DNA from 4 places in the Actinoallomurus sp. NPDC050550 genome. Region 1 is predicted to be linked to each of the others. Evidence: riboswitches for the same ligand, from Rfam matches in the RefSeq annotation. Region 1 holds a riboswitch; each other region holds the start of a gene.

Region 1 (5,234 bases):
CGTACGACCCCAGTGGTGGTGTCCGGTACTCGGGCCGCACTGTGGCTGTTCGGCACCGTGCTGTTCGGCCTGGCCGTGTACTACTTCATCGGCGTCGACCAGGGCGCGACCTCGGTCTTCGGCAACAACATGGCCATTCACGAGTTCGTTCACGACGCCCGGCACCTCCTCGGATTCCCCTGCCACTGATCCGGCCCGCGACACCACAATTCAAGGAGTACGCCGTGGAACGGCGATTCATCCTGCGTGGGCTGCTCGTGGGCGCGATCGGCGGAATCCTCGCGTTCGTCTTCGCACGGATCTTCGCCGAGCCGCAGATTCAGGCGGCCGTCGACTACGAGAGCGGCCGGGACGCCGCTCAGGCGATGCTCGACAAGGCGGCGGGCATCACGCCCGAGGCCGCCCACCCGGACATTTTCAGTCGCACCATCCAGGCGAACGTCGGCATCGGCGTCGGCGTCATCCTGTTCGGTGCCGCGATGGGCGGTCTGTACGCGGTGGCCTACATCCTGGCCTGCGGCCGCACGGGGAACCTGCGGCCGCGGACGCTGGCGCTGCTGGTCGCCCTCGGCGGGTTCCTGGGGTTCTACCTGATCCCCTTCGCCAAGTATCCGGCCGACCCGCCCGCGATCGGTCACCACGAGACCATCCGCGACCGAGGCGGCCTGTTCCTGCTGATGGTCGGGTTCGCCATCGCGTTCCTGATCCTGGCGGTCTGGCTCGGCCAGAAGCTCAAGCCCCGCTTCGGGAACTGGAACGCGACGCTGCTGGCCGGGCTGGCCTGCGTTGCGGCGCTCGGTGTCGTGATGTTCGTGCTTCCCTCGTTCGGGCATCTGTCGGCGAACGTCCACGAGTACGGCCGGCACGCGACGGAGACACCGTTGCCGCTGAAGAACCAGCAGGGGCAGATCGTCTATCCGGGGTTCCCGGCGGACGTGCTGTTCTCCTTCCGCCTGTACTCGGTGGCCGCGCAGGCGATCATGTGGGCGGCGATCGGCCTGTGCTTCGCGCCGATGGCCGAACGGCTGCTCGCCCGTACGGCCGAAGGCCCCCGGACCGCGCAGGCACCGGTCACGGCGTAGGCCACACCTCCTGAAGGCCCTCGGCGGATCACCGCCGGGGGCCGTTCGGCATGCCCGCGCTGCGCTGCTCCTTACCCGACACACCCAATATCTGGTGGTGATGCGTTTCAATCGCCACTACATGTATGGTTCTCGTGTTGCTGGTTCACCTGTGCATCATGTGGCGGGTGTCGTAAGAGGGAACCCGGTGAGAGGCCGGGACTGCCCCGCAGCGGTGAGTGGGAACGACCGCCGTCAACAGCACTGGGCTCGATCGGGCCCGGGAAGCGACGGCCAGTAGGACGCGCCTGAAGGCGTGCTGCCCGCGAGTCCGAAGACCTGCCAGCGACCCGTGCGCGGGAGCGCGCGGTCGTCCAGGCCTCGTGGGAGGGCCGGCGGCGGAGCCTTGTCGTCCGTGCGCGTCTTCTCGCGAGGGTGAAGCCCACGAGGAGAGAGCACCGTGACACAACAGCTCATCGCGCCCCCCACGGCCCCCGAGGCCACGCTCGCGGCAGAGATCGAGCGCGTCTGCGCCGGATTGCCGGAGGCCGATCCGCTGCTCATCACCGGAGCCGGTGATCTGGCCGAGGCCGTACGGCGGGCCGCTGCGCTGGTCGTCACCGACCCGGTCTACTCGACGGTGGCGGCCCGGCTGCTCGCCCGGTCGATCGCGGAGGAGACCGGGCCGGTGACGTTCACCGAGTCCGTCGCGGCGGCCCATGGGCAGGGGCTGCTCAACGAGCAGACCGCAGGATTCGTCGCCCGTAGCGCGGCGGCGCTGGACGCGCTGGTCGACCATGACGCCGACGACCGGTTCACCTACTTCGGGCTGCGAACCATCTATGACCGGTACCTGCTGCGGCATCCGACGAGGCGGCAGGTGCTGGAGCGCCCGCAGCACTTCTTCCTGCGGGTGGCCTGCGGGCTGGCCGAGAGCGTGGCCGAGGCGGCGGAGCTGTACGGCCTGATGTCACGGCTGGCGTACCTGCCGAGCTCGCCGACGCTGTTCAACTCCGGAGCCGCCCGCCCGCAGCTGTCGTCCTGCTTCCTGCTGGACTCGCCGCGCGATGAGCTGGAGGCCATCTACGAGCGGTACGGCCAGGTGGCCCGGCTGAGCAAGTACGCCGGCGGCATCGGGATCTCCTGGAGCCGGGTGCGGAGCCGGGGCTCGCTGATCCGGGGCACGAACGGGCACTCCAACGGGATCGTGCCGTGGCTGCGGACGCTGGACGCGAGCGTCGCGGCGGTGAATCAGGGCGGCCGACGCAAGGGCGCTGCGTGCGTCTACCTCGAGCCCTGGCACGCCGACGTGGAGGAGTTCCTCGAGCTCCGGGACAACACCGGGGAGGACGCGCGGCGTACGCACAACCTCAACCTGGCGAACTGGGTGCCGGATGAGTTCATGCGCCGGGTCGAGGCGGACGCGACCTGGTCGCTGTTCGATCCCAAGCAGGTGCCGGAGCTGGTGGACCTGTGGGGCGAGGAGTTCGACCGCGCGTACCGGGCGGCCGAGGCCGAGGGCCGGTTCGTCCGGCAGGTCCCGGCGCGGCAGCTGTACGGGGCGATGATGCGCACCCTCGCCCAGACCGGCAACGGCTGGATGACGTTCAAGGACGCCGCCAACCGCGCCTGCAACCAGACCGCCGAGCCCGGCAACGTCGTGCACCTGTCCAACCTCTGCACCGAGATCCTCGAGGTGACCCACGACGCCGAGACCGCGGTGTGCAACCTCGGCTCGATCAACCTCGCCGCCCACGTGACCGACGACGGGGTCGACTGGGCGAGGCTGCGGGCGACCGCGCGTACGGCGGTGCGGTTCCTGGACCGCACGATCGACCGCGGCTTCTACCCGACGCCGGAGGCGGCGAAGGCGAACCGGCGGTGGCGGCCGATCGGGCTCGGCGTGATGGGCCTGGCGGACGTGTTCTTCCGGCTGCGGCTGCCCTTCGACTCACCCGAGGCGCTCGCGCTGTCCACCCGTATCGCCGAAGAGATCGCGCTCGCGGCCTACGGGGAGTCGGCGGCGCTGGCCGCGACCTACGGCCCGCACCCCTCCTACGACCAGACGCGCGCCGCCCGTGGCGTCCTGCACCCGGACCACTGGCCGGACACCGACCCGGTCCACGCCGTCGAGTGGGAGGCTCTGCGGGCCCGGATCCGGGAGGTCGGGCTGCGCAACTCACTGCTGGTCGCGATCGCGCCGACCGCGACCATCGCCTCCATCGCCGGCTGCTACGAGTGCATCGAGCCGCAGGTGTCCAACGTCTTCAAGCGCGAGACCCTGTCGGGGGAGTTCCTGCAGATCAACACCTACCTGGTGGCGGATCTGAAGGCGCGCGGGCTGTGGACGCCGCGGGTGCGTGACGCGATCAAGCGTGCCGACGGATCGGTGCGGGAGATCGAGGAGCTCCCCGAGGAGTTGCGGAGCCTGTACCGCACCGCGTGGGAACTCCCGCAGAAGGCGCTGATCGACCTGGCCGCGGCGCGTACGCCCTACATCGACCAGTCCCAGTCGCTGAACCTGTTCATGGCGAGCCCGACCATCGGGAAGCTGTCCTCGATGTACGCCTATGCCTGGCGGTCGGGCCTGAAGACCACGTACTACCTGCGGTCACGGCCGGCCACCCGCATCGCGCAGACGACCGTCGCCCCTGTCCAGGAAGCGCTCATGTGCTCCCTGGAGAACCCCGAGACCTGCGAGGCCTGCCAGTGAGCCTGGATCACACCTCCAACGGAAAGGACCTCATGAGCCTGCTCGACCCGGGGATGGACCTGACCCTGCGGCCGATGCGCTACCCGGCCTTCTACGAACGGTTCCGCGCGGCGATCCGCAACACCTGGACGGTCGAGGAGGTCGATCTGCACTCGGACCTGGCCGACCTGTCCCGGCTCACACCCGAGGAACTGCACCTGGTCAACCGGCTGGTGGCCTTCTTCGCCACCGGTGACACGATCGTGGCCAACAACCTGGTGCTCAACCTCTACACCCACCTCAACGCGCCCGAGGCGCGGCTGTACCTGTCACGGCAGCTGTTCGAAGAGGCCGTGCACGTGCAGTTCTACCTGACCCTGCTCGACACCTATCTGCCCGACCACGACGAACGCGTCAAGGCGTTCGCCGCGGTCGAGAACATCCCCTCCATCCGCGACAAGGCCGAGTTCTGCTTCCGCTGGATCGACTCCCTCGGCGCGACGGACCGGCTGCGGACCCGGGAGGACCGGCGGGCGTTCCTGCTCAACCTGATCTGCTTCGCCGCCTGCATCGAGGGCCTGTTCTTCTACGGCGCCTTCGCCTACGTCTACTGGCTGCGCTCGCGTGGCCTGCTCAACGGCCTCGCCTCGGGCACGAACTGGGTCTTCCGCGACGAGTCGATGCACATGGAGTTCGCCTTCAGCGTCGTCGACACCGTACGTGCCGAAGAGCCCGACCTGTTCGACGAGGAGCTGACCGGGCAGGTCACGACGATGCTGGAGGAGGCCGTCGCCGCCGAACTCGCCTTCGCCCACGACCTGTGCGGCGACGGCCTGCCCGGCATGACCGCCACCGACATGCGCGCCTACCTGGAGAACGTCGCCGACCAGCGCCTCGCTCGCCTCGGCATGCCGAGGCGGTACGGCACCGCCAACCCGTTCCCGTTCATGGAACTGCAGGACGTCCAGGAACTGTCCAACTTCTTCGAACGCCGAGTCTCGGCCTACCAGGTCGCCGTCGAAGGGACGGTCAGCCTCGACGAGGCGTTCTGACCCGTTCCAGAGCGAGAGTCCACCAATCGCGGATGGGTCCCGCACGTGCTGGTGCGGGACCCTGGCTGAGCCTCTTTGAGTGTCGGCTCAACTCGACGGGAGCCGTCCTCGGCCGCCTGCCGACCGGTGGATCAGCAGTCGCAATCGCAGTCGTCGAAGAAGAAGTGGCGATGGAAGCCGAAGAGGCCGCCGCAACTGCTGAAGAATCCGCCGAAGCAGCCGAAGGTCGGAGCGATGCCGACCTGATGCGGTGCGACGGATACGGTTTGTGCGCTCGCCGGTAGGGCGGTTCCGGCGGTGAAGACGGCGGTCCCCGCGAATGCAAGGCTGGAGATGGCGATCGACATCTTCTTGGAAAGCTTCATCAAGCCTGCCTCTCCTGAGTCGTTCTCGGCGCGGCGTTGCGCCGACACGTCGGGCGATCGACCA
Region 2 (5,234 bases), on a different contig from region 1:
TCGTACATCCAGTCGTCGACCACCCCGGCCGTGGCGTCGTAGCCGAAGAGGTAGTCGACGGTCGCGGCGAGCTCGAAGGCGCCCTTGTAGCCGTGCCGGCGCATCGCGGCGATCCACCGCGGGTTGACGACCCGGGCGCGGAACACCCGGTGGGTCTCCTCCCCGAGCGTGCGCGTCTTCACCTGGTCGGGCAGCGCGGAGTCGCCGACGTAGGCGGCGGGGTTCTTCCCGGTGAGCGACCGGACCATGGCGACCATGCCGCCGTGGTACTGGAAGTAGTCGTCGGAGTCGACGATGTCGTGCTCGCGGGTGTCCTGGTTCTTGGCCGCGACCGAGATGCGGCGGAACGCCGCCTCCATGTCCGGGCGCGCCTCCCGCCCGTCCAGGCCGCGCCCGTACGCGTAGCCGCCCCACACGGCGTACACCTCGGCGAGGTCCCGGTCGTCCCGCCAGTTGCGGGCGTCGATCAGCGGCAGCAGGCCCGCGCCGTACGCGCCCGGCTTCGACCCGAAGATCCGGCTGGTCGCGCGCCGCCAGTCGCCGTGTCCCGCCAGGTCCTCCAGCGCGTGGGCGCGGACGTGGTTGTCCGGCTCGTCGAGGGCCGCGACCGCGCCGATCGCGTCGTCCACGAGCGCGATGACGTGCGGGAAGGCGTCGCGGAAGAACCCGGAGATCCGCAGGGTGACGTCCACGCGCGGCCGGCCCAGCTCCTCTCTCGGGACGATCTCGAAGCCCGTGACACGGCGCGACGCCTCGTCCCACACCGGGCGGACGCCGATCAGCGCGAGCACCTCGGCGATGTCGTCGCCCTGCGTGCGCATCGCGGCGGTCCCCCACACCGTGAGGCCGACGCTGCGCGGATACTCGCCGGTGTCGTCCAGGTGGCGCCGGATCAACGACTCGGCGAGGGACACCCCGACGTCCCACGCCGTACGGGACGGGATCGCCTTCGGGTCGACGGAGTAGAAGTTACGGCCGGTCGGCAGCACGTTGACCAGCCCGCGCGTGGGCGAGCCGGACGGACCGGCGGGCACGTAGCCGCCGTCGAGCGCGTGCAGGACCGCGTCGATCTCCCGCGAGGTGGCGTCCAGGCGCGGCACGACCTCTCGCGCGCCGAACTCCAGCAGGCGTACGACGTCGGGAACCTCGCCGCCGAGCACCTCGGCGCAGACGGCGGCCGCCCGGGAGGCGTCCCAGCCGAGCGTCTCCATGCCGACGACGAGTCGGCGCGCCACCGCCTCGAGGAGGTCGACCACGTCGGAGGCGGTCCGCGCGGGACCGTCCACGAGCTCGGCGAGCTCCGTGGCCTCCACCCGCGCGCCCGGTTCGGCGAGCAGTTCGCGCTCGTCCAGCCCGTAGGCCTGCGCGATCGCGGCGCGCAGGCCCGGCAGCGCGCCCGCCCGGCCCGCCCACACCTGCGCGGCGCGGAGGACGGCCAGCACCAGGTTGACGCGCTGTTCCGCCTCCGGAGCCTGGCCGAGGATGTGCAGGCCGTCGCGGATCTGAACGTCCTTGATCTCGCAGAGGTAGCCGTCGATGTGCAGGACGAAGTCGTCGAAGTCGCCCTCGCCCGGCTCGTCGCTGACGTGCAGGTCGTGGTGGAGCTCGGCGGCCTTGACCAGCGTCCAGATCTGGGCGCGCACGGTGGGCAGCTTCGCCGGGTCCATCGCCTGGACGGTGGCGTACTCGTCGAGGAGCTGTTCGAGCCTGGCCAGGTCCCCGTACGTGTCGGCGCGCGCCATCGGCGGCACCAGATGGTCGACGACCACGGCGTGGCCGCGCCGTTTCGCCTGGGTGCCCTCGCCCGGGTCGTTGACGATGAACGGGTAGACGAGCGGCAGGTCGCCGAGGACCGCGTCCGGAGCGCACTCGGCCGACAGCCCGAGGCCCTTGCCGGGTAGCCACTCGAGCGTGCCGTGCTTGCCGAGGTGGATCACCGAGTCGGCGCCGAACACCTCGTCCAGCCAGCGGTACGCCGCCAGGTAGTGGTGCGACGGCGGCAGATCGGGGTCGTGGTAGATCGCCACCGGGTTCTCCCCGAACCCGCGCGGCGGCTGGATCATGAGCACGACGTTCCCGAATTGCAGCGACGCCAGCGCGATCTCGTCGTCGTCGGTGTACAGCTCGCCCGGCGGCTCGCCCCAGTGTTCGCGCATGCCCTCGCGCAGCGACTCCGGCAGCGCGGTGAACCAGCGCTCGTAGTCCTTCAGCGGCACCCGGGCGGGCGCGGCGCGCAGCTGCTCCTCGGTCAGCCACTCGACGTCGTGGCCGCCCGCCGCGATCAGCGAGTGGATCAGCGTGTCCCCGTCGGTGGGATGGTCGCCGACGTCATAGCCGGCCTCCCGCAGCGCCGCGAGCAGGCGGACCGCCGAGACGGGCGTGTCCAGGCCGACGGCGTTGCCGACGCGGGCGTGCTTGGTCGGGTACGACGACAGCACGATCGCGAGCCTGCGCTCGGCGACCGGCGTGTGCCCGAGGCGTGCCTGGCGGACGGCGATCCCGGCGACGCGCGCGGCCCGCTCCGGGTCGGCGGCGTACACGGGGATGCCGTCCGGTCCCTCCTCCTTGAAGGAGAACGGCACCGAGATCAGCCTGCCGTCGAACTCGGGGATCGCGACCTGCATCGCGGCGTCCATCGGGGACAGCGCCGCGTCCGACGCCTCCCAGGTGGCACGGGACGTCGTCAGGCACAGCCCCTGGATGACGGGGACGTCCAGGGCGGCCAGCGCCCCGGCGTCCCACGCGTCCTCGTCGCCGCCCGCCGACGCGTCCGCGGCCACCGCCCCGCCGGCGGCGAGCACGGTGACGACAAGAGCGTCCGCCCGGCCCAGCAGTGTTAGGAGCTCTTCGTCGGCGGAGCGCAGCGAGCCGCAGAAGACGGGCAGCGCGTTCGCGCCCAGCTCCTCGATCCGCTCGCACAGCGTGTCCACGAAGGCGGTGTTGCCGGACAGCTCGTGCGCCCGGTAGAAGACGACGCCGACGGTCGGCCGGCCGTCCTTCGGCTCGACCCCGGTCTGGTGCACGCCGTACGCCGGCATCCGCCGCGGCGGCTCGAAGCCCTCACCCGTGAGCAGCACGGTGTCGGACAGGAAGCGGGCCAGCTCCCGCAGGTTGTCCACGCCGCCCTCGCGCAGGTAGTCCAGCGCCTCCGCGGCGACGCCGGCGGGCACCGTCGACAGCGCCATCAGCTCGGCGTCCGGAGCGGCCTCCCCGCCCAGCGCGATCAGCGGCAGGCCCCGGCGGCGCAGATCCTCCACGCCCTCCTGCCAGGTCTTCAGCCCCCCGAGCAGCCGGACGACCACGACGTCGGCGCCCTCGCAGAGCCCGTCAAGGTCGGCGACGTCCAGCCGGGACGGGTTGCCGGTCACATATCCGGCGTTCGCGGAGCGGGCCGACAGGAGTTCGGTATCGGCCGTTGAGAGCAGCAGGACACGCACGCGTCGTTCCTTCCCTCGGGGGTCCTCGCCCCGGCTCGGGTGAAAGGTCGCCGACGGCGGGAAGTCTCCTGACTCCCAGGTCACCGCTCCCCCGCGGCCTTCCAGCTGATCGCCGTGGCCGTACACGCGGGTTCGCTACCCGGTCACAGTTGCGGGACAGCCCCGGATTCACACCGGGTTCCTTCCCTTCGCCGTCGCGCGCCCAGTCTACGAGGCCCACCCTCGCCCCGCACCGCCGCAGGTCACCCCATCCCTTGGATGAAACTCTCGCCAGATCGTCCTCCGAGCCGACAGCGAGGTGTACGCCGCGCCCTACCGGACGTGAGCGTCGGCCATGGGAACAGCACAATGCCTGACTACTTCGCGGGACGGACGGTCGCGGCGGTCGAGGGTGCCGGAGGCGACGGCCACGGCGAGGTCCGGCGCGGCGATCCAGGTCGGTGCGGCGTGGCCCAGTCCGGTATCGGTGGCGAGCGCCGCCGTTTCCGCTGTCCGCCGGTTACCGTGGAGGCCATGGGAAGTGGCGCTACCGTCGAACAGACGGCCCGGGTGCGGCCGTCGGTGCGGCTCGCACCGTCGGTGGCGCGCTGCGTCGGTTACCGGTACGAGGGCTTCGCCCCGGGGACGCATCGGGGGCTCCCGTCTCGGCACCTGACCGTGATCCTCGGCCTGGACGCACCGACCCGTACGCTCGTCGGCGCGGACCGGACGCCGACGGCCTTCATGGCCCTCGTGGGAGGCATGCACACCTGGCCGGTGACCATCGCGCACGACGGTGACCTGGCCGGAATCCAGCTCGACCTCACGCCAGAGGGGGCGCGCTCCCTGTTCGGGCTGCCCGCCGGCGCGATCGGCGGGGCCGTCCTGTCCCTCGACGACCTGATCGGCCCGCGGGCCGCCGAGCTGGTCGAACGCCTGACCGAGGCCGGCACCTGGCGGGCGCGATTCGCCGTGGTCGAGGACGTGCTGTCGCGCGGCATCGGCCGGCTGCCGGGACCGGCGCCCGAAATCGCGTACGCCTGGCGGCGGCTCGCCGAGACCGACGGCACCGTACGGATCGCCGACCTGGCACGCGAGGTGGGCTGGAGCCGGCGGCACCTGGGCGAGCGGTTCGCCGCGGAGTACGGCCTGCGGCCCAAGGAGGCCGCCCGCGTGATGCGGTTCGAGCGGTCCAAACAGCTGCTCCAGCGGCCCGGCCGGCCGCCCCTGGCGGACGTCGCGGCCGCCTGCGGTTACTACGACCAGGCGCACCTGGCCCGCGACTGGAACGACCTGGCCGGGTGTCCCCCGTCGGCGTGGCTGGCCGAGGAGGAGCTCCCATTCGTCCAAGGCGACGAGGACGCTCCAGGGGAACGATGAGGGCATGAGCGAAACACGAATCTGGCCCGCACTCCGCTACAAGGACGCCCACGCCGCCATCCGGTTCCTCGTCGACGCCTTCGGGTTCGAGGAGGTCGCCGTCTACGAGAACGAAGGCCGGGTCGAGCACGCCGAGCTCCGCGCGCCGGGAGGCGGCGGCGTCATGCTCGGCAGCGCCGCCCGCACCGACAGCGCGATCGCCGACCTGCCGCCCGGTACGGGATCGGTGTACGTCGTGATCGACGAGCCCGACGCGCTGTACGAACGGGCGGTGGCGGCGGGAGCGACCGTCGTTCAGGGCCTGCGTGACGAGGATTACGGGTCGCGCGGGTTCACCCTCCGGGACCCAGAGGGCGTCTTCTGGAGCTTCGGCACCTACGCGGGCGCGGCATCCTGACCTCCGCTCAGGGCACCCACCCCGGCCTGGGTCCCTGCCCC
Region 3 (5,234 bases), on a different contig from region 1:
GGCGTCGAGGAGGAGGCTGAGCACGGCGCCCTTCACCGCGCGCATCCGCTGCCGGGCGGCCATCGAGCCGCTCGCGTCGACGACGAACAGCACCAGGTTGCCCTCCCGGCCCTCCCGGATGCGTTCGCGCAGGTCGCCGGAGCGGATCACCAGCCCAGGGCCGGTGCGGCCGCGGGCGCGCTGGTGCGGGGCGGCGGCGAGGAGCGTCGCGGTCAGGTGCAGCGAATGCGCGCCCGGACGCGCGCCGGTCGTGCGGCCGTACGGCGTGCGGGCGCGCGAGCGTCGGCCCGGCGCGCCGTCCCCGAGGCCTGGCACGGTGAACACCCGCGTCCGGTAGACGGCGTCGGCGGGCGCGGGTTCCGGGGAGTCCACCCGGGTGCGCTCGCCGTCGTCCTCGTCCGACGCGCCCTCGCCCGACAGCGCCTGCTCGATGTCGACCAGCGGCCCCTCCTGGGCGTCCCGCCCGTCGGAGTCGCCGGGCGCGTCCGGGCCGGAGCCGTCCGGGCTGGGACCGTCAGGCCCGTCGTCCGGGCCGGGGTCATCGGGGTCCTCGTCGTCGGGCTTGCGCCGGGCGTCCCAGTCGACCGTGACGTCCGGGTCGGGTTCGGTGTCCGGCTCGCTTCCCCCGCGTGGCTGGGGCACGTTCGGAGTGGAGGAGCCGGAGGCGTCGTCGGAGTCGTAGCCGCCGGTGTTCTCGAGGACGTCGTCGAGTTTGTCCTCGTCCAGTCCCGGCGCGTCGAAGGGGTCGCGGCGGCGCCGGTGCGGGAGGGCGAGCCGGGCGGCGACGCGGACGTCGGCGGCGGTGACGACAGTCCGGTCGTGCCAGGCGGCGAGGGCCATCGCGGCACGGGCCATCACGATGTCGGCGCGCAGCCCGTCCACCTCGAACGCGGCGCACACCGCCGTGATCTGGCGCAGCGCGCCGTCCGGCAGCACGATCTCGGAGAGCCTGGCACGGGCCTGGCCGATCCGCCAGGCCAGCTCGGCCTCGGCCCGTGCCCAGCCGAGCGTGAACGCCGCGGGATCGGCCTCGTAGGCCAGGCGCCGCCGGACGACCTCCGCCCGTTCCTCCGGGTCCCGGGTGGCCGCCACCTCCACCGTCAGGCCGAACCGGTCGAGCAGCTGCGGCCGCAGCTCGCCCTCTTCGGGGTTCATCGTGCCGACCAGCAGGAACCGGGAGGCGTGCCGGATGGAGACGCCCTCGCGCTCGACGTACGAGTGCCCCATCGCGGCGGCGTCGAGAAGGAGGTCGACGAGGTGGTCGTGGAGCAGGTTCACCTCGTCGACGTACAGGACGCCGCGGTGCGCCTCGGCCAGCAGGCCGGGCTGGTACGCCTGGACGCCCTCGGTCAGGGCGCGTTCGAGGTCGAGCGAGCCGGTGAGGCGGTCCTCGGCGGCGCCGATCGGCAGCTCCACGAGCCGCGCCGGCCGGACCAGCGTGCCGTCGTCGTCGACGTGCGGCCCGTCGGGGCACTGTGGATCCGGCGCCTGCGGGTCGCAGGAGAACCGGCAGTCCGTCACGACCGTGACGTCGGGCAGCAGCGCGGCGAGGCCGCGCACGATGGTGGACTTGGCGGTGCCCTTCTCGCCACGGACCAGCACGCCGCCGACGGCCGGGGAGACCGCGTTGATCAGGAGGGCGAGCTTGAGGTCCTCCAGCCCGGTGATGGCGGAGAACGGATAGGTGTTCACCCGGTGGTCGTCCTTTCCTCGGGTTAACGCGCCCGTAGGTGGTCTGGCATCGGCGGCCGGAGTCTCCTGGCTCCCGGCTCGCCGCCCGCCCTCGACCTTCCGGCTCACGCCGTGGCCATTCTTGAGGAAGAACTCCCCGGTCACAGTTGCGCGACAGCCCCGGATTCGCACCGGGTTCCTCCGCGTATCGCCGGAAGACAGCATGACATATCCGGTCTGGCGCGCGACACCGCAGGTCCGACGCAGAGGCGCCGCAGCTCCGACACGAGGACACTGCGGGTCCGGCGCAGGGGCACCGCGGGTCCGGCACGAGGACACTGCGGGTCCGGCGCAGGGGCACCGCGGGTCCGGCACAGGGACACTGCGGGTCCGGCGCAGGGCCTCGGGGCCGTGCCGGATCGACGTCGATCTGCTTGAATAGAACGCGTTCTAGTTTTAGGGAGGCGCGCGGATGAGGCTCGGCATCAACGTCGGCTACTGGCAGCGGGATCCGGAGGACGCCACCGAGACGGTGCTGGCCGCCGAACGGCTCGGCTACGAATACGTCTTCACCGCCGAGGCGTACGGCTCCGACGCCTTCACCACGCTCGCCTGGTACGGCGCCCGGACGTCGCGCATCAAACTGGGCACGGCGGTGGTCCAGATGTCCGCCCGCACCCCCGCCGCGACCGCCATGCACGCGCTGACGCTCGACGCGCTGTCCGGCGGACGGCTCACCCTCGGCATCGGCGCGTCCGGCCCCCAGGTCGTCGAGGGCTGGTACGGCGTGCCGTTCGCCCGGCCGCTGGAGCGTACGCGCGAGTACGTCCGGATCCTGCGGGACGTCTGGCGGCGCGAGGAGCCGGTGACCTCCGCCGGCCCCCACTATCCGCTGCCCCTGCCGGCGTCGGCGTACGGCCCCGGCCGCGTCACCGGGCTCGGCAAGCCGCTCAAGTCGATCGTCCATCCGGTACGCCCGCGGATCCCGGTCTACCTCGGCGCGGAGGGCCCGAAGAACATCGCCCTCGCCACTGAGATCGCGGACGGCTGGCTGCCCCTCTTCGTCGATCCGGCCCAGATCGAGGCGGTGTTCGGCGCGTCGTTGGCGGGCCGCCGGGAGGGGTTCGACATCGCCGCGACCGTGACGACGATCGTGACGGACGACCTGGCGACCGCACTGGAGTTCGCCAAGATCCCGCTGGCGTTCTACATCGGCGGGATGGGCGCCAAGGACCGCAACTTCCACCTCGACCTGATCGGGCGGCTGGGCTACGCCGAGGAGGCCGTACGCGTGCAGGAGCTGTTCCTGTCGGGCCGACGCGACGAGGCGATCAAGGCGGTGCCGGACGAGCTGGCCGACTCCATCTCCCTGCTCGGCCCGATCGGCCGCATCAAGGAACGCCTCCGCTTGTGGCAGGACTCCCCCGTGACCACACTCCTCATCGCCGGAGTGAAGGACGAATCGACCCTGAAGGCCATCCGCGACCTCGTCGAGTCCTGAGATTCGTGATCCACCGGACGCGCCCTAGTTCCAGGCGCGGGAGAGCATCCACGTGCCGGTCGCCTGGTCGTGGCGCAGTTCGTACACGCCGATCGCCCGGTCTGGGGTGGCCTCGACGCGCCAGAACTCCCGCTCGGCGCCTTCCGGGGCCTCAGGATGCCGTTCGTGCCACCAGTCGCGGGTGGTGACCCAGCGATCCAGGACGCGCAGCACCGTGTAGAGCCGGCCGCGCCAGACGAAGCGCGAGGGCCTGCCGTCGCTGAGCCAGACCTCGACCGGGTCGCCGTACACCCGGCTCATCGGCCGCCGCCCGGCGCGTCTCCACGCCCAGGGCACGCCCTGGCGAACCCTTCGCTCGCTCCGCCCACGCGGGCCGCCCACCTTCCGGATCGGTGACAGAGAGTGAGCCTGGGGGAAGGCAGGCGACAAGTTCGAACATACGTTCGGGAGTGGGTTTTGTAAAGTGCCGACCCGCAGGCGGCCTCCGCGGCTCAGCGGCCGAGGGAATGCGCGATCGCCTCGGCGGCGCGCGCGGGGTCGGCGGCGTCCGCCTGGCCGCCTCGGCCCCACAGGTACGACCAGGCGACGCGGGACGTCGGCATGGCGACCACCATCACGCTCCGCCCGCCGGCCGGCTCGACCACGCGCAGCATGGGCTCCTCGGCCCCGACCAGCACGCCGCGCAGACCGCGGGCCTCGACCTCGCGGGCGAGCGCCTCCAGGTGGCGGCGCCGCGGCCCGGACGGGGAATCCGCAGTGGCGGCCATGGGTTGCCACCCCTCTCGCGCTTGGACGATACGGCAGGAAGGGGTACGCCCTAGGGCGTTGAACAGGTAGGGTGCCATCCGGTGGCAAAAGGTGCCCAGATGGCAACGGTGAGTGACCTTCCCTGTCAGGATGTCCTCCCCCACTTTGACGTGCAAGTATTTTCGGACAAATAGATCAGACGGATTCGGCATCACCCGTGCACAGTTCAACGGCCCTTCCGCGGTCCGGCCGAGGGTTTCGGCCTAACCCACCGCGGCCCACCACCGGTCCCCCCCTCTTCTCGCCATTCCCGCAGGACGCTCGCCATGGAGGTGCCCCATGACCGATGGCCGTAGTCCAACCGTTCGCCGTCGCCGGCTCGGAATGGAGCTGCGGAGGCTCCGCGAAGCCGCGGGTCTCATGATCGAAGACGTCGCGAAGCACCTGGAGTGCTCGATGTCACGCGTCAGCCGCATCGAGACCGGCAAGTCGGTGGCGCGCATCCGCGACGTACGGGACATGCTCGACCTCTACGGGCTGCCCGAGGGCTCCCAGCGCGACCAGCTCCTCGGGCTCGCCAAGGACGCCCAGCAGCGCGGCTGGTGGACCGAGTACGAAGCGGTGCTGTCCACGTCCGCGGGCCTGGACACCTACATCGGCCTGGAGGCCTCCGCCGCCTCCATTCGAACGTTCCAGACCCATCTTGTGCCCGGTCTCCTGCAGACCGAGGAGTACGCCCGCGCGCTGATCAAGGCCGGTCGGCCCGGCGAGACCCCCGAGAACGTCGACCGGCGCATCGCGCTGCGCACCCGCCGCCAGGCCATGCTGCAGGAGCCCGGCCGCCTGGAGCTGTGGACCGTGATCGACGAGGCGGTCCTGCGCCGGCCGATCGGCGGCATCACCGTGATGCGTTCTCAGCTGATGCGGCTGCTCGAGGCCGCCGAGCTGCCCGGCGTCACCATCCAGGTACTGCCGTTCGCGCGTGGCGCCCACCCGGGCGTCGACGGGGCCTTCACGATCATCGGCTTTCCCGACCCCACCGACCTGGACGTCGTCTACATCGACTGTCCCGCCGGGAACATCTTTCTCGAGAAGGAGAAGGACGTCCGCCGTCACACGACCTGGTTCGACCATCTGCGGGCCGCTGCGCTGCCACCCGACGAGTCAGCCGAGTTCATCGCGGCGGCGGCGGACGAGTTCAAGAATGCGTCCCCGTACCCGCGGGGGTGATTTAGCAGAGAGGAGAGCAGGGGATGAGTGGCCACCCCGATCTCACCGACGCCGGCTGGCGCAAGAGCAGCCGCAGTTCCAACAA
Region 4 (5,234 bases), on a different contig from region 1:
GAATCCGATCGGCCAGGCGCCTTGCCACTCGGTGTCGATGCGACGCCCGACCTGCCGGACCCGGTCGGTCGCACGCCGCCGGAATTATCTTCGCCGTGTGTCAGCACCCAGTACACCGCGGCGACGGCCGCGACCAGGATGACAAGCCATCGCCCCGGATGGTCTCGCACCCTATGCCTCCCCGAATCCGCGCCGATCGATGCTTTACAGTCTGGTCCCCGATCAGCCTCATGCCATCGATCTCAAGGATGATGCCGCCGGATTCGGAGGTCATACCAGCACCTTAGGACTGAGAGCTTCCCGGCCCTACGTCTTACCGGGTACAGCCGGCCGCCGTGACCGCGAAGAGTCGATGCGCCGAAGTACGCTCGCCGAGTGACCGAACAGGTGCCGCGAGACCACAAGGCCCGCCGCTTGGAACAGCGTGGCCCACGCCGGTTGCGGGAGGTTCATCCGACCCGGCGTGGGTTGGTGCTGGCCTGGTGGGGATTCACCGCGACGTTCGCCGGGCTGCGCCTGTTGACTTGGGCGATCCACGTCCACGTCGCCGGGCTGGGCAATGTCCGGGTCGGTGGCGTGCACATCCACCATTACATCTGGGGCATCTTGGCGCTGATCGCTGTGGGAGCATGCGGGCTCGTCGAGCGCTCCCCTCGCTGGCGCATGTGGATGGGCCTGGCCTTCGGCATCGGGCTCGCTCTTGTCGTCGACGAGGCCGCTCTGCTGATCGAGCTCAAGGACGTCTACTGGGACCATGAGGGCGGGATCAGCGTGGCCATCGCGATCATCGTTATCGGCGTGGCAGGTAGTGCTCTCACCCTGACTCGAGCACCACGGACCGAGGCCGAAACGGGCTGAGCGCGACCCCGCGATCCGGATTCAGTGGCCTGCCGTCGATCCGGCTGCATGCCCTTCGTAAACCGTGCGCGTGGGGCGTTACGAACCCGCGGTGACCGACGATGACGCCCTGCGGGGCTCACCAGCGGTTGTGATGGATCGCGGCCTCCAAGGGGCGGCGGTGGCGCCAGCCGTGCCGTTCGAGATCCGGCACGGCTTCCAGATGGGTGACCGGCCCTACACACAGCCAGGCGACGGGCCGGATCCCGGTCGGGATACCGAGCAACTGACGCAGGTGCCGTTCGCGGTAGAAGGACACCCAGCCGACGCCCAGGTTCTCGGCGGTGGCGGCCAGCCACAGGTTCTGGATGGCCAGGCAGACCGAGTACAGTCCCGCGTCGGCGATGGCGTGTCGGCCCAAGACCGCGGGGCTGCCCCGGTCGGGATCGTAGGTGACCACGATCGACAGGCTGCTCTCCAGTACACCGTCGATCTTTATCCGGGCGAAACGGTCGGCGGCGGCCGTGGTGAGGGTGGCGGCGAACGTGGTGCGTTCGTGCTGGACGTGGTCGTAGAAGGCGCGCCGGACGGCCGGGTCCGCCACGATGATGAAGTCCCAGGGCTGGGAGAGCCCGACACTGGGCGCGGCGTGCGCAGCCGTCAGGATCCGGTGGAGGACGTCTTCTGGTATCGGCGCGCCGGTGAACTGGGCGCGCACGTCACGGCGACGGTGGACCACGTCGTAGATGTCGGCGTTCATGGGCAGGCTCCCGCTGCGTCAGGCCACCTTGGCGGTGGCCGATGGAGCGAGGCCGGTCTTCGGACTTCCGGATCGATGCCTGACCATCCGCCTTCCCGGCCTGGCGGCCAGTGGCTGCGCGTGCGCGCGTGGACGGCGGCTCCCCGGTTACCGCGGCGGGCCCGTGCCGGAATTTCACCGGCTTCCCGATTCTCCCCTCGTGGGGGCACCTCGCATCAGTTCATGCCAGCCGCGAGCGTATCAATCCCCGTCGCCCCCGAGTCGCCGGGCGTACTCGGGCGAGATCGGTCGTATTCGCCCGAAAACGGAGCCGTCCGGTGGTGAACCCGAATGCGGTGGGATTCGTATGCCTTACCGAGGAGTCGGCCTGCCGCCGATACCTGCGTCGGCATGTGCCCTGAGCGGGAGGGACGTCCCGCAGCACCTGGCCGGCGCGCCGCTGGACCCGGCGCCGCCCGCGATCTGATTCAGACCTAAGGAGAGCGATCTTGTCTTCGCAGTCAGGACCCGGCGAACGCGCGGAGTCGCTCGGTATCCGCCGGCCGGTGGAACTGCCCAAGGCGGACATCGAAGAGGCCGGAGACCTGGCGCCGGCCGGCGGCGCCGAGCCGGCCCATGAGGGCGACCGGTCCGCCACCGAGGAGAAGAAGGCCGGCGAGACCCAAGAGCGGCCGAAGGACACACCGTCGGCGGCGAAGGAGCAGGAGGACCCCGCCCCGGACACGGACGCCGCGGTGGCGGTCGCACCGCAGATCGGTGCGGTGAACGCCGAGGAGATGCCGCCGGACCGGCCGAAGAAACCCGTGCTGGCCGCGGTCGCGATCGGCGGGGCCGTCCTGCTCGCGGTCCCGATCCTGCTGATCGGCACGGGCTCGCACCACGCCAGGAAACACCCCACCTCGGCTGCGGCCGACAGGGTGCTGTCCGGCAACGGCCAGCAACCTCCGCCGGGCGCGTACACCTCCACGTCCCCGTCGGCCACCCCGACCTCGACACCCTCCGCACAACCGACGCACAAACCGGCGGCCACCAAGAGCGCCGAGCCCAGGGCACCCGGCAAGCCTTCACCTCGCGCCGATGCGGCCCACAAGGGCGGTCCCTCGAGCAGAGCGGCCCGCAAGGGCGTTCCGGCGGGTGAGAAGCCGATGTCGGGCGGGAATCCGTGGGCACTCGAAGTGCATGCGCCATACGGCCTCAACCCGGGTAAGACCCTGCGCACGAACCGCCTCGCGTTGACGATGCAGACGGGCGGCGACCTCGTGCTGCGCGGCACGAGCGGCGCGATCATCTGGTCCACCGGGACGCATCAGGCCGGTGCGTACGCCGAGTTCCAGGCCGACGGCAATCTGGTCGTCTACGCCGGCAAAGAGGCGGTCTGGGCGTCGGGCACGTTCGGCCACGATGGCGCGACGCTGGTGCTCCAGGCCGACGAAAACCTGGTGATCTACAACGGCCACGATGCGACATGGGCGACCAATACTCACGGGTGAATCCGCGACCGAGCGACACCGCTCGCGGCAACCTTCCCTGCCCGGACGGCCGTCGAGTTCGCCGTTGACGACCAGCCGCCTTATGTCCTGTCATGACGCCGCGCCCCGCAAGTCGGCTTGTCCCGCGACCTTCGGGTTCAGCCGCAGTGGTAGAGCCGCTGCGCCGCCGTGGCGTCACCGAAGAACGCCGGAGCGGACGGGTCCTCGGATGCGGAGCCCGCGTACGCACTGGCGGGTACGGCCGTGCACGCGGTGCTCACCCAGGAGGTGATCGCCGCGACCTGAGCGGCACCACCGCCTCGTCGGCCCTCGCCGCCGCCGAGCAGCACATAGTGCAGGTCTCCGTGGTCGACGAGCTGTCGGAAGTGGTCCAGGGTCGGGAACGGCACCTGGCCGGTGAACCCGCCCATGGGCAGGACGGAGGCCCCGGCGCCCAGGATGTAGGGAGAGGCGGCCGACCAACCATCCGTCGCGAACAGGTACTTCGCGCCGCCTCGATGTGCCCGCACGTAGGTGAGCAGAGCCAACTGGTCGGCGGTGAGCTTCCCGGAGGAATCCCCGAACCGCATGCCACGGGCGCCCCGGTCTCTCGCCGCGCCCATCGCGCGGGCACCCCCGCGCCTCGCCGCGCCCATCGCGCCGGTGAGCCACAGCGGTGTCATACCGCCCCCGCGCTGTGCGGGCCCGATGGCTCCCATGCCGGACGCGCCGTGCTGGGCGGAGGTGAACACCGATGACGCCCACGCTCCCGGCGCGATGAGGGTCGCGGCGACAACGGTGACCAGCGTGGCCGGGACGAGGCGACGGCGGAGCCCGCCCCATCGCCACGCGGCGAGCAGAACGAGGGCGATCACGCCAATCCCGATCACGGTAGGTACGAGCCACGATCGGACGGTCGGGAAATTCCATGTCAGGTAGACGGCCCACGCCACGGTGCCGATCAGCGCCAGGGGCAGGGCGACCGCACGCCGCCCGGACGTTCGGAACGCCTCCCACATCGCCACGAGACCCGCGCCGGACAGTGCGGCCAGCGCCACGTCGACGACGCCCATGTAGTACATGTGGCCACCGACGCTCCCGGCGCTGAAGACGACGAAGAAAGAGACAGACCACAGACCCCACAGGAGGTATCCGGCGCGCAGCCCGTCCGTCCTGGGCTCACGGCGACGCCATGCCAGGCCCACCACCAGGGCTACCAGCGCGAGCGGATAAAGCCACCCGGTCTGCGAGGCGATGGCGGGGGTCACCATCTTGTTCCACCCCTCCTGCTCGCCGAACCCGCGCCCGCCCATCCCCTGCGCGGGTCGCTGAGCACGGCCGTTCGCGAAGCCGGCTCCCGGAGCAAATCCCCCGGAGCCCGCGCCCGTACGGCCGGAGCGCTCGCCCATACCGCTCGGGTTCATGCCACCGGGGTTCGCGCCCGTACGCCCGAAGGAGCCGCGGCGGTTACCGCCACCGTGGCCCTGCGCCGAGGTCACGCTTCCCGTGCCGTCCGCGCTGAGTCCCACGGATCCGAACCGGTTGAGGAAGTTGTAGCCGACGACCATGCCGAAGGCGGAGTTGTCGGTGGTGCCGTCGACGTAGGGTCGGTCGTTCGCCGGGGTCAGGGTGGCCACGATGATCCATGACGCCGAGACGGCGGTCATCACCACGCCCGCGATGACCAGGCGCGTGAGGCGGCGTCGCAGGGGCGTGGGCGCGGCCACCAGGAAGGTGACGGCGAGAGTCGGCAGCACGACCCATGCCTCGAGCATCTTCGCCTGGAAGGCCAACCCCACCCAGACACCGGCCATGACGAGCGTGCGCAGCCGCCCGGTGCGTGCCGCGCGCTGGGATGCCTCCGCCGCCAGGAGAAGGAGCAGCGTCAGCGCCGCGTCCTCAGCGGGCGTACGGAACACCCCGGCCGTGACCGGCGTCAGCGTGAACGCCGCGGCGGCCAGCAGTGCGGCGGGCACGCCCGCCCAGACCCGCACCACGCGGTAGAGGACGAGGACGCACAGCACGCCCTCGACCACCTGGGGAAGCTCCAGCGCCCAGGCATGAAAACCGAAGATCAGCGCGGACAGTGCCTGCGGCCACAAGAAGCCCGGGAGCTTGTCGAGGGTGATGGAGTTGCCGGGATCGAATGAGCCGAACAGGAAACCCCG

Evidence for each region. A riboswitch is a leader RNA that binds a small molecule or an ion and turns the genes downstream of it on or off. The one in region 1 is predicted to bind cobalamin.
Region 2: linked by a shared signal. The riboswitch ahead of cobN (cobaltochelatase subunit CobN) and the one ahead of AB0I04_RS38160 (ribonucleoside-diphosphate reductase subunit alpha) in region 1 are both predicted to bind cobalamin.
Region 3: linked by a shared signal. The riboswitch ahead of AB0I04_RS14570 (putative cobaltochelatase) and the one ahead of AB0I04_RS38160 (ribonucleoside-diphosphate reductase subunit alpha) in region 1 are both predicted to bind cobalamin.
Region 4: linked by a shared signal. The riboswitch ahead of bluB (5,6-dimethylbenzimidazole synthase) and the one ahead of AB0I04_RS38160 (ribonucleoside-diphosphate reductase subunit alpha) in region 1 are both predicted to bind cobalamin.

The regions. Positions count from the first base shown of each region.
Region 1 is NZ_JBFAJC010000039.1:26,789-32,022, forward strand. Features, by position in the region: gene AB0I04_RS38150 (CbtB domain-containing protein) at 1-189, shown strand, start outside; gene AB0I04_RS38155 (CbtA family protein) at 225-1,082, shown strand; cobalamin riboswitch at 1,207-1,423, shown strand; gene AB0I04_RS38160 (ribonucleoside-diphosphate reductase subunit alpha) at 1,522-3,774, shown strand; gene AB0I04_RS38165 (ribonucleotide-diphosphate reductase subunit beta) at 3,771-4,805, shown strand; gene AB0I04_RS38170 (hypothetical protein) at 4,937-5,170, opposite strand.
Region 2 is NZ_JBFAJC010000008.1:212,627-217,860, reverse strand. Features, by position in the region: gene cobN (cobaltochelatase subunit CobN) at 1-3,437, opposite strand, end outside; cobalamin riboswitch at 3,499-3,621, opposite strand; gene AB0I04_RS14325 (helix-turn-helix domain-containing protein) at 3,951-4,796, shown strand; gene AB0I04_RS14320 (VOC family protein) at 4,801-5,193, shown strand.
Region 3 is NZ_JBFAJC010000008.1:262,162-267,395, reverse strand. Features, by position in the region: gene AB0I04_RS14570 (putative cobaltochelatase) at 1-1,692, opposite strand, end outside; cobalamin riboswitch at 1,752-1,873, opposite strand; gene AB0I04_RS14565 (LLM class F420-dependent oxidoreductase) at 2,144-3,172, shown strand; gene AB0I04_RS14560 (DUF6504 family protein) at 3,197-3,472, opposite strand; gene AB0I04_RS14555 (hypothetical protein) at 3,664-3,939, opposite strand; gene AB0I04_RS14550 (helix-turn-helix transcriptional regulator) at 4,259-5,149, shown strand; gene AB0I04_RS14545 (DUF397 domain-containing protein) at 5,173-5,234, shown strand, end outside.
Region 4 is NZ_JBFAJC010000046.1:67,551-72,784, forward strand. Features, by position in the region: gene AB0I04_RS41540 (transglycosylase SLT domain-containing protein) at 1-170, opposite strand, end outside; gene AB0I04_RS41545 (hypothetical protein) at 376-858, shown strand; gene bluB (5,6-dimethylbenzimidazole synthase) at 977-1,597, opposite strand; cobalamin riboswitch at 1,630-1,825, opposite strand; gene AB0I04_RS41555 (hypothetical protein) at 2,086-3,087, shown strand; gene AB0I04_RS41560 (glycosyltransferase family 39 protein) at 3,225-5,234, opposite strand, start outside.